DNA from 4 places in the Streptomyces sp. NPDC050636 genome. Region 3 is predicted to be linked to each of the others. Evidence: riboswitches for the same ligand, from Rfam matches in the RefSeq annotation. Region 3 holds a riboswitch; each other region holds the start of a gene.
The links. A riboswitch is a leader RNA that binds a small molecule or an ion and turns the genes downstream of it on or off. The one in region 3 is predicted to bind cobalamin.

Region 1 (2,193 bases), on a different contig from region 3:
TGTCACCGTTGCCCTCGGCGGTGGCGATCTGGTCGGCGCGCAGCAACGCGTTGTTGATCCGGCGGACCACCTGCGGCACGGAGTTGGCGGGGTACAGGCTCTGGTCGGGGTAGGTGTGGCCGGCCTGGTTGGCGTCCGCGGCGACCTGCCAGCCGGACAGGTAGATGGCCTGGAGACCGGCCTTGACCTGCTGCACCGCCTGACCGCCGGTCAGCGCACCGAGCGCGTGGATGTAGTCCTGCTCGTGCAGTTGCCGCCACAGCCGCTCGGCGCCGCGCCGGGCGAGCGTGTGCTCCTCACGGACGCTGCCCGACAGCCGCACCACGTCCTCGGCCGTGTAGGTGCGCTCGATACCCTTCCAGCGCGGGTCGGTAGCCCACCGCTGCGCCAGCTCTGCGGCCGTCGTCGTGCTTGCCTGTGCCATGACCGTCTCCCGGGTCTGCCTGTATCTCGTCAAAGTTGCGAATGTGGCACTGAGTGCCGTATTCGGATGCGGCCCGCCGGAGGTCCCTGCGCGATCAAGGGTGAGCAATGTTGCGCGGACTTCCGTCCGGAACGGCCGGGTTCTCCGACATCAGGGCGTGAATCGTGCCCGGTGTTCCGCTTCGGTCGCCGGTTCCGGCGGGCCGTACTCAGACTTTGGCACCGGCACTGAGTGCCATCAAGCGGGGAAGTGTGCCAAGTTTTGTGTATCTTCCCGCCCGTCTTTGCCAACCTTGCGAAGGTGCGGAGCGGCGATGTTCTGCTGCGCGGACGCGGCGGGGTGGACTTACTAGGACGTCCAACTATATGTTCGGGGGACAAGGCCCGCGGTGCAGGGAAGCCGGTGTGATTCCGGCGCGGTCCCGCCACTGTGACCGGGGAATGCGCTCCCCGAAAGAGACCGGCCACTGACGGAGAAGTCCGTCGGGAAGGCCGGGGAGCGTGTACTGATCCGGGAGTCAGGATACCGGCCGCGGGACGTTCCGTGTTGTCCACGAGGATGGAGCAGACACGCATGGCACCGGTGTGCACCCACGCCCCTGGCCGGCGAATCCGACGGGTACCGACCGCCGACGACTGACGGCCACCCAGCCCCTGCGCTTCTCGCGCCGCCCCGCACGCACGCCACCCGGTGTCCGTGCCGGGCCGGCGCGCCATCCCCGGATCTCACCTGACGAGAGCAGGCTTTCATGGTCCGTGAACTGGCACATTTCATCGGCGGCAAACACACCCCGGGAACCTCGGGGATCTACGGCGATGTGTACGACCCCAACACCGGCGAGGTGCAGGCCCGCGTCCCGCTCGCCGACCGCGGTGAGACCGAGGCGGCGATCGCCGACGCCGCCTCGGCCCAGTGCGAGTGGGGCGAGTGGAATCCGCAGCGCCGCGCCCGCGTGCTGCTGAAGTTCCTGCAACTCGTGGAAGGGGAACGGGAGTCGCTGGCCCGGCTGCTGTCGTCGGAGCACGGCAAGACCGTCGCCGACGCCCACGGAGACCTCCAACGCGGCCTGGAGGTCGTCGAGTTCGCCGCGGGCATCCCGCATCTGCTCAAGGGCGAGTTCACCGACAACGCCGGCACCGGCATCGACGTCCACTCCCTGCGCGGGCCCATCGGTGTCACCGCCGGCATCACCCCGTTCAACTTCCCCGCGATGATCCCCCTGTGGAAGGCCGCCCCCGCCCTCGCCTGCGGCAACTCCTTCATCCTCAAACCCTCCGAGCGCGACCCCTCGGTACCGCTCAGGCTCGCCGAGCTGTTCCTGGAGGCGGGGCTTCCGCCAGGCGTCCTCAACGTCGTCAACGGGGGCAAGGAAGCGGTCGACACTCTGCTGTCGGACCCGCGGGTCGGCGCGCTCGGCTTCGTCGGCTCGACGCCGATCGCCGCACACATCTACGCCACCGCCGCCGCGCACGGCAAGCGAGCCCAGTGCTTCGGCGGAGCCAAGAACCACATGATCGTGATGCCGGACGCCGACCTCGACCAGGCCGTCGACGCCCTGATCGGCGCGGGATACGGCTCGGCGGGGGAGCGTTGCATGGCGATCTCCGTGGCCGTCCCTGTCGGCGAGACCACCGCCGACGCCCTGGTGGAACGCCTGAAGGAGCGCATCGGGCAGCTGCGCATCGGCCGTTCCGACGACCCCGATGCCGACTTCGGGCCTCTGGTCGGCCGGGATGCCCTCGACCGGGTACGCCGTTATGTCGACATCG
Region 2 (2,193 bases), on a different contig from region 3:
CGTGGTACCCCCGCGCGCTCAACTCACCCACCGGCTTCCCCAGCAGCACCACCTGGCTGCTGCGGTCGCTGCCCGGCTTGAGCAGTACGGGGTTCATCAGCGCGGTCGGCTCCACCCGCGCCGCGGCGGCCTGCATCGCCTGGGCCCGCCCGATCTCGGCGCCCTCGCGCGTCACAAACGAGTTCAGCGACATGTTCTGCGCCTTGAACGGCGCCACCCGGACGCCCTGCCGGACCAGCCAGCGGCAGATGCCCGCCGTGACCACACTCTTGCCCGCGTCGGACGTCGTACCGGCGACCAACAGGCCACCGCCGACGGCCCCGCCGGACGCCTTGAACCGCCCGTTCACCGGGTCCTCCTCATCTGCCGGGAACCCGGCTCACGGTGCGCCGCGCGCAGCGCCGCGCCCACCGCCAGCCGCCCCGCGACCGTTGTCGCCAGCGCCAGCACACTCACCCGCTGCGAGAGCCGGACCGCCCGCTCGATATCGGGTACGCCGGGCGGCGGCGCCCCGCCGTTGAGCACCGGACGGTGTTCGACCCGCCCGCCGTACGCCAGCGTGCCGCCCAGCCGGATGCCCAGCGCACCCGCGAACGACGCCTCCACGGGGCCCGCGTTGGGGCTCGGATGCGCGCCGCCGTCGGCCCGCCAGGCCCGCAGCGCGCCGCGCCGGCCGGGGCCCGCGAGCACCGTCAGCGCGGCGGTCAGCCGGGAGCCGGGCCACCCGGCCACATCGTCGAGCCGCGCCGAGGCCCAGCCGAACCGGCGGTAGCGCGGCGACTTATGGCCCACCATCGCGTCCAGGGTGTTCACCGCCCGGAACGCCACCAGGCCGGGCACACCGCCCAACGCGCCCCATACCAGGGCACCCACCACCGCGTCCGAGGTGTTCTCCGCGACCGACTCCACCACCGCGCGGGCCATCTGCGGCCCGTCCAGCGCCTGCGGATCGCGCCCGCACAGATGCGGCAGCCGCTCCCGCGCCACGTCCAGGTCACCCGCCGTCAGCGCACCGCCGACGGCCCGCGCCTCCCGGCCGAGCGAGGTGCCGCCCAGCACGGCCCAGACAGTGGCCGCGGTCAGGGCGATCCGGGCGGACGTACGCAGGGGGGCGGAGGCGGGCCCGGAACCCCGTACCGCGCGTTGCAGCGCCGCGGCACCGACCGCCGCGCCGCCCGCGCACAGCACCGCATGTGCCGCTCCGTACCCGCGGTGATCGCGCCACAGCCGGCGCTCGACGGCGCCCGCGGCCCGGCCGAACGCGGCCACCGGATGCCCGCGCCGGGGATCCGCCGCGATCAGATCGCCGAGAAAACCGAGGACCGCGCCGCACGCGTACGTCGCGTGTTCGCCGCGCACCGGATCAGACCGCCGTCAGGCCTCGAAGGGCCGCTGCGACGGCACTTGGGGCAGGAGTCAGGGAAGATCTCGAACTGTGGCCGGGCATGGCGGTATGTCCTCACTCAGGGTCCGCGCCCTGGCTCGACGTGTCGGCGACCAGAGTCTCCTGGCTCCCCGGATCGGCGCTTCCCCCGGCCTTCCAGTCCGTACGCACCCTGCCCTGCGGGCAGGCGCGAAGCGGACCGTGACCTTCGCTGGAGGAACGCTCCCCGGTGACAGTGGCGGGACCGCGCCGGATTCGCACCGGACTTCCTCAACTGTCGCCGAATGGCCCGGGCAGTCCACCACGCCCCGCGAATGCCCGTCAACTCACCCCTGACCTGCGACGCAGCCCTGTGGTGGAGGGTGTGGTCAACGCCACAGGGTGGTGGTCGTGTCACGGAGGGTTGCCCAGGTCCCTGATCTCACGTCAGTATCTGTTGCACGGTGGGCAATGGGGCCGCCGGAAGGGGGCCGGGGGATGCCGGAGAGCGCTGACCGCCAGGAGATCCGTATCCGGATCACGGGCACGGACAATCCGCACCAGGACATCGAGGATCTCAAGGCGTGGCTGGAGCGCGAGCCATGGCTGCGGCACCAGGGACACGACTGGACGGTGCGGCCGGCGCCGGCGGACGCGACGCACGGCACGGACGAAACGGACCTCGGGGACATGGCCGTCGGCGTCGACGACCTGATCCTGGTCATCGTCGGCGCGGTCGCCGCGGAGCTCACCAAGAGCCTGAGCATCGCCCTGCGGGAGTGGCTGCGGCGGCGCAGAGAGGAACGCGCCGAAGGCGAGGAGCCCGCCGT
Region 3 (2,193 bases):
GAGCCGGGTGGCGAGGGCCGGGAGCACCTCGCCGGGGCGGATGCCGATCTCCCCGGCGAGTTCTTCGGCGGCGGTGTCGGTGTCGTGCAGGTAGTTCTGCCGGCGGTAGAAGAATTCGCGGATCTCTTCGTGCGGTGAGCGGGGTATGGCCTGGTCGGGAGCGCCACGGTGCTCCGCGGCCTCGGCGAGCCGCTCGGTCAGGGCCTGGTTGCGGCGGCCCAGGTCGAGGAGGACGGCGGCGACGGCGGGCAGCCGGGAGGCGAGCTCCGACAGGTCGGCGGGCGACACCCGGGTGGCGGCCATCTCGTCGGCGAGGGCTTCCCGCAGGTCCGCCAGGACGCGGCCGGTGTCGCGCGCGGAGAAGAAGCCGGGGTCGACGCCGAACGCCTCGGTCAGCCGCAGCAGTACGGGCACGGTCAGCGGCCGGGAGTCGTGCTCCATCTGGTTGAGATAGCTGGGCGAGATGGCGAGTGTCCGGGCCAACTCGGCCTGGCTCAGCCGCCGTTCTTCGCGCAGTCGGCGCAGCCGCGCTCCCGCGTATGTCTTGCTCACCAGGCCCCCTCCGGCCGTGCGCTGGATCTGTGCGCAGCATAAGTCATCTCCGGTGCACCAGGATTGGCAATGTTGGCAAAAATGGCGGAGAAGATGCGCAGAACTTGGCATCACGCCACGCTTGCCGGCACTGGGCACCCCTGCCAGAGTCGTACCTGCAGCCCGATGGACTCCGACAACCCCGGCAGATCGCTCAGCACTCCACATGCCCGAGGATGCGGCGGGCCGTCGCCCAGAAGAAGCGGCACTCAGCTGTTGCACCTTCGCATGGTTCACACGCAGCACACGCCGGTTCCACCGGCCACCTGATGCACGGCCCGGGTTGAGGGACCCGGGTTCGCCGCCGGGGCGGGGTGCGCCCCGGCGGGTGCGGGACGGGCGCGAGCAGTGGCTGAGGCTGCTCGCACCCGTCCGGCAGACGGCACTTCGGACTTCGTCTAGGCTGGCCGTGCAACTGGTTCGCCCTGCCCGCCAGGCAGGCGCGTCGCAAGAGGGAACCCGGTGGAATTCCGGGACTGCCCCGCAGCGGTGAGTGGGAACGAACGCCGTCATACGCACTGGGCCCGGTCCGGGTCTGGGAAGCGACGGCCAGTAGGTGTCCGCCTTGGCGGATGTGCCCGCGAGTCCGAAGACCTGCCCGTTGCCCGCGCGCGACCGAATCGTGCGCGGAGATCTCGGTGACCTTCGAGGGCGGGTCGGCGTACATACAGGCGGCACGCGCGGCGCCATCGCGCGGTGGTCCGCCCGGTGTGCTGACCTTCGCGGTCTTTCGCGTCCTCGACCCGTCCCGGGTTCGTATGGAGACACGCTCGCGAAGGAGAGTTCCGTGACCAGCAAGTCCGCAGCCGCGGCAGCACGCGCCACCGTGCACGGCTACCCCCGTCAGGGGCAGCACCGGGAACTGAAGAAGGCCATCGAGGGCTACTGGAAGGGCCGCGTCACCGCCGACGCCCTCCGCAGCACCGCCGCCGAACTGCGCCGCGGCAACTGGCGGCAGCTCGCCGGGGCCGGTGTCCACGAAGTGCCGACCGGCGACTTCTCGTACTACGACCACGTCCTGGACACCAGCGTGATGGTCGGCGCGATCCCGGCCCGGCACCGCGCCGCGGTGGCCGCCGACCGGCTGGACGGCTACTTCGCGATGGCCCGCGGCACGCAGGACGTGGCGCCGCTGGAGATGACCAAGTGGTTCGACACCAACTACCACTATCTCGTACCGGAGTTGGGGCCGGACACGGTCTTCACGGCGGACTCCGCCAAGCAGGTCGGCGAGCTCCGTGAAGCCCTCGCGCTCGGCCTCGCCGCCCGCCCGGTCCTGGTCGGCCCGGTCACCTACCTCCTGCTGTCCAAGCCCGCGCCCGGCGTCGCCGCCGAGTTCGACCCGCTGACGCTGCTCGACCGGCTGCTGCCGGTGTACGAAGAGGTGCTCGCCGATCTGCGGGCCGCCGGCGCGGAGTGGGTGCAGCTGGACGAGCCGGCGCTGGTGCAGGACCGCTCCCCCGCCGTGCTCAATGCCGCCGCCCGTGCCTACCGCGACCTCGGCGCGCCCGCCGACCGTCCCAAGCTGCTGGTCGCCGCCTACTTCGACCGTCTGGGCGACGCCCTGCCGGTGCTGGCCAAGGCGCCCGTCGACGGTCTCGC
Region 4 (2,193 bases), on a different contig from region 3:
GCGTCGGGGTGACCTGCGAGGTCTCCCCTGGTGTGTGAGACGTCGGCCATGCGACTCGCCTCCTTCGTCCGCAAGCCTGGCCGGATTCGCGTGGCATGGGGCCGCGCACCTTTATTCTGCACTTATGTCGCCTTTATGTGTAGATGGTGGAGGCGGCAATTTTCCCGGCAGCGGTGTTGTCGCGCACCGCGCCCGCAACCCCTTACCCCCGACCTCGCCCACGGCCTCATCCACTGCCCTCTTCACGGCCTCCATGGCCCAGCGACCGACCCAGCCCCAGGTTCCAGCGCCCGCTGCGACCGCTCAGCTCGGTCGCGGTCAGCGGGGCCACATCCAGCCGCCAGAACGCCTCCATCGGGAGCCGGAGGGCACACACCGTGGCGGCGCGCACGACATCCGGCTCCACTACGGCGAGCACGCGCCCCGACTCGGCGGCCACCCCCGTCAGCCAGGCCCCGACCCGGTCGCAGAGCTGCCGCAGCGATTCGCCGCCATGCCCCGCGAAGCCGGGATCCGAGAGCCAGGCGGACACCGCCTCCGGCTCGGCGTCGGCCACCTCCGCCAGGCTCCGGCCACGCCACCGGCCCATCGCACAGCCCGCCGGCGCCGGCATGGGCTCCGCCGGCAGCCCGAGTTCCTCGGCCGTACGACGACACCGCATCGACGGCGAGACCATGATCCGGTCGGCGCCCGGCAGCGTTCCGGCGGCGGTCCGGGCGCGGCGCAGTCCGGCCTCGCTCAACGGACCGTCGTCGTCGAAGCGCACCTCGCGCTGCGCCAAACCCGCGGCCGGTGAGATCAACGTCACCCGAGTTGTCATGCACTCTTCCCCAGCTCTTTCCGGACATCCACAACAGATCGCCCACCAGGGGAAGTTGACCGGCCGATGCGCCCTGTCCTGCGCCCCTCCGCCCCCTGTGCGGCCTTGGCCATGTGGCCGGTTCGCGATACCTTCCCGATGATATTGACGACGACATGACGGAAGCCGGTGGGATCCCGGCGCGGTCGCGCCACTGTATGTCCGGTTTTGACTCAGCCCAGCAGGGCCGGGACCGGGCAAGCCAGACCCGGCATGTCGTTACGCACTCCATCTACAGGGACGCGAGTTCCCCTTCTCAGGAGGTCCTGCCATGGCTCAGACCATCGCTCCGCCGGCCGCCGGCACCATCACCCCGGCCCCGCTCCCCCTCAAGGCGCTCGCCCCCTGGGCACTGTTCGTCGGCGTCCTGATGCTGGTCCTGCTGTACTTCATCGGCGCGGAGCAGGGTGCCACCTCGGTGTTCTCCGGTACGGACGTTCACGAGTGGGTCCACGACGGACGCCACCTGCTCGGCTTCCCCTGCCACTGATCGGACGCCGCACCCATGAACTCCCTCACCATCAGAAATCTTCTGGTGCGCGGCATGCTCGCCGGTCTGGCGGCCGGTGTCCTCACCCTCGTCGTCGCCTACTTCCTGGGCGAACCGCAGGTGGACGCCGCGATCGCGTTCGAGGAAAGCCACAGCCACGGCCATGAGCACGAGGTGGAGGCCGTCAGCCGCGGTATGCAGTCCACAGCGGGCCTGGCGACCGGCATCCTGGTCTACGGCGTGGCGCTGGGCGGTATCGCCGCCCTGGTCTTCTGCTTCGCACTGGGCCGGATCGGCCGCTTCAGCACCCGGGCCACGGCCGTCCTGGTGTCCGGCGGGGCGCTGCTGGTCTATCTCGTACCGTTCCTGAAGTACCCGGCCAACCCGCCGGCCGTCGGCGACCCCGACACCATCGGCCAGCGCACCGCCCTGTACTTCCTGATGATGCTGCTCGGCATCCTGCTGGCCGTCGGCGCGACGATTCTCGGCCGGCGCCTCGCTCCCAAGCTGGGCAACTGGTACGCCACGGTCGCGGGCGGCGCCGCGTTCGTGGTCGCCATCGGGATCGCGTACGCCTTCCTGCCGGCCTACGACAATGTGCCGCACGGATTCCCCGGCACATCGCTCTGGGAGTTCCGGCTGTCGACGCTCGCCGTTCAACTGGTGCTGTGGACCGCCTTCGGGCTGATCTTCGGTCATCTCGCGGAGCGCGTCGTACCGGCCAAGGAAGCCGCGGCTGCCACTGAGGCCAAGGCCGAGACCGAGGCCGCACCGGCGGCGACCTGACCCGGCACGCGCCGGAACATCGAGGAAGGCCCCGCGACGCCGATCGCGGGGCCTTTTT

Region 1: another riboswitch for cobalamin. It lies ahead of AB0I10_RS26310 (CoA-acylating methylmalonate-semialdehyde dehydrogenase); the one in region 3 lies ahead of metE (5-methyltetrahydropteroyltriglutamate--homocysteine S-methyltransferase).
Region 2: another riboswitch for cobalamin. It lies ahead of AB0I10_RS31380 (cobalamin biosynthesis protein); the one in region 3 lies ahead of metE (5-methyltetrahydropteroyltriglutamate--homocysteine S-methyltransferase).
Region 4: another riboswitch for cobalamin. It lies ahead of AB0I10_RS32715 (CbtB-domain containing protein); the one in region 3 lies ahead of metE (5-methyltetrahydropteroyltriglutamate--homocysteine S-methyltransferase).

The regions. Positions count from the first base shown of each region.
Region 1 covers NZ_JBFAIP010000044.1:25,438-27,630, reverse strand. The annotation lists gene aceA (isocitrate lyase) at 1-424, opposite strand, end outside; cobalamin riboswitch at 787-973, shown strand; gene AB0I10_RS26310 (CoA-acylating methylmalonate-semialdehyde dehydrogenase) at 1,173-2,193, shown strand, end outside.
Region 2 covers NZ_JBFAIP010000072.1:14,696-16,888, forward strand. The annotation lists gene AB0I10_RS31375 (cobyric acid synthase) at 1-349, opposite strand, end outside; gene AB0I10_RS31380 (cobalamin biosynthesis protein) at 346-1,359, opposite strand; cobalamin riboswitch at 1,501-1,657, opposite strand; gene AB0I10_RS31385 (hypothetical protein) at 1,862-2,193, shown strand, end outside.
Region 3 covers NZ_JBFAIP010000020.1:37,393-39,585, reverse strand. The annotation lists gene AB0I10_RS17845 (short-chain fatty acyl-CoA regulator family protein) at 1-552, opposite strand, end outside; cobalamin riboswitch at 991-1,208, shown strand; gene metE (5-methyltetrahydropteroyltriglutamate--homocysteine S-methyltransferase) at 1,379-2,193, shown strand, end outside.
Region 4 covers NZ_JBFAIP010000080.1:15,561-17,753, forward strand. The annotation lists gene AB0I10_RS32705 (SPW repeat protein) at 1-50, opposite strand, end outside; gene AB0I10_RS32710 (histidine phosphatase family protein) at 227-820, opposite strand; cobalamin riboswitch at 922-1,087, shown strand; gene AB0I10_RS32715 (CbtB-domain containing protein) at 1,131-1,349, shown strand; gene AB0I10_RS32720 (CbtA family protein) at 1,365-2,135, shown strand.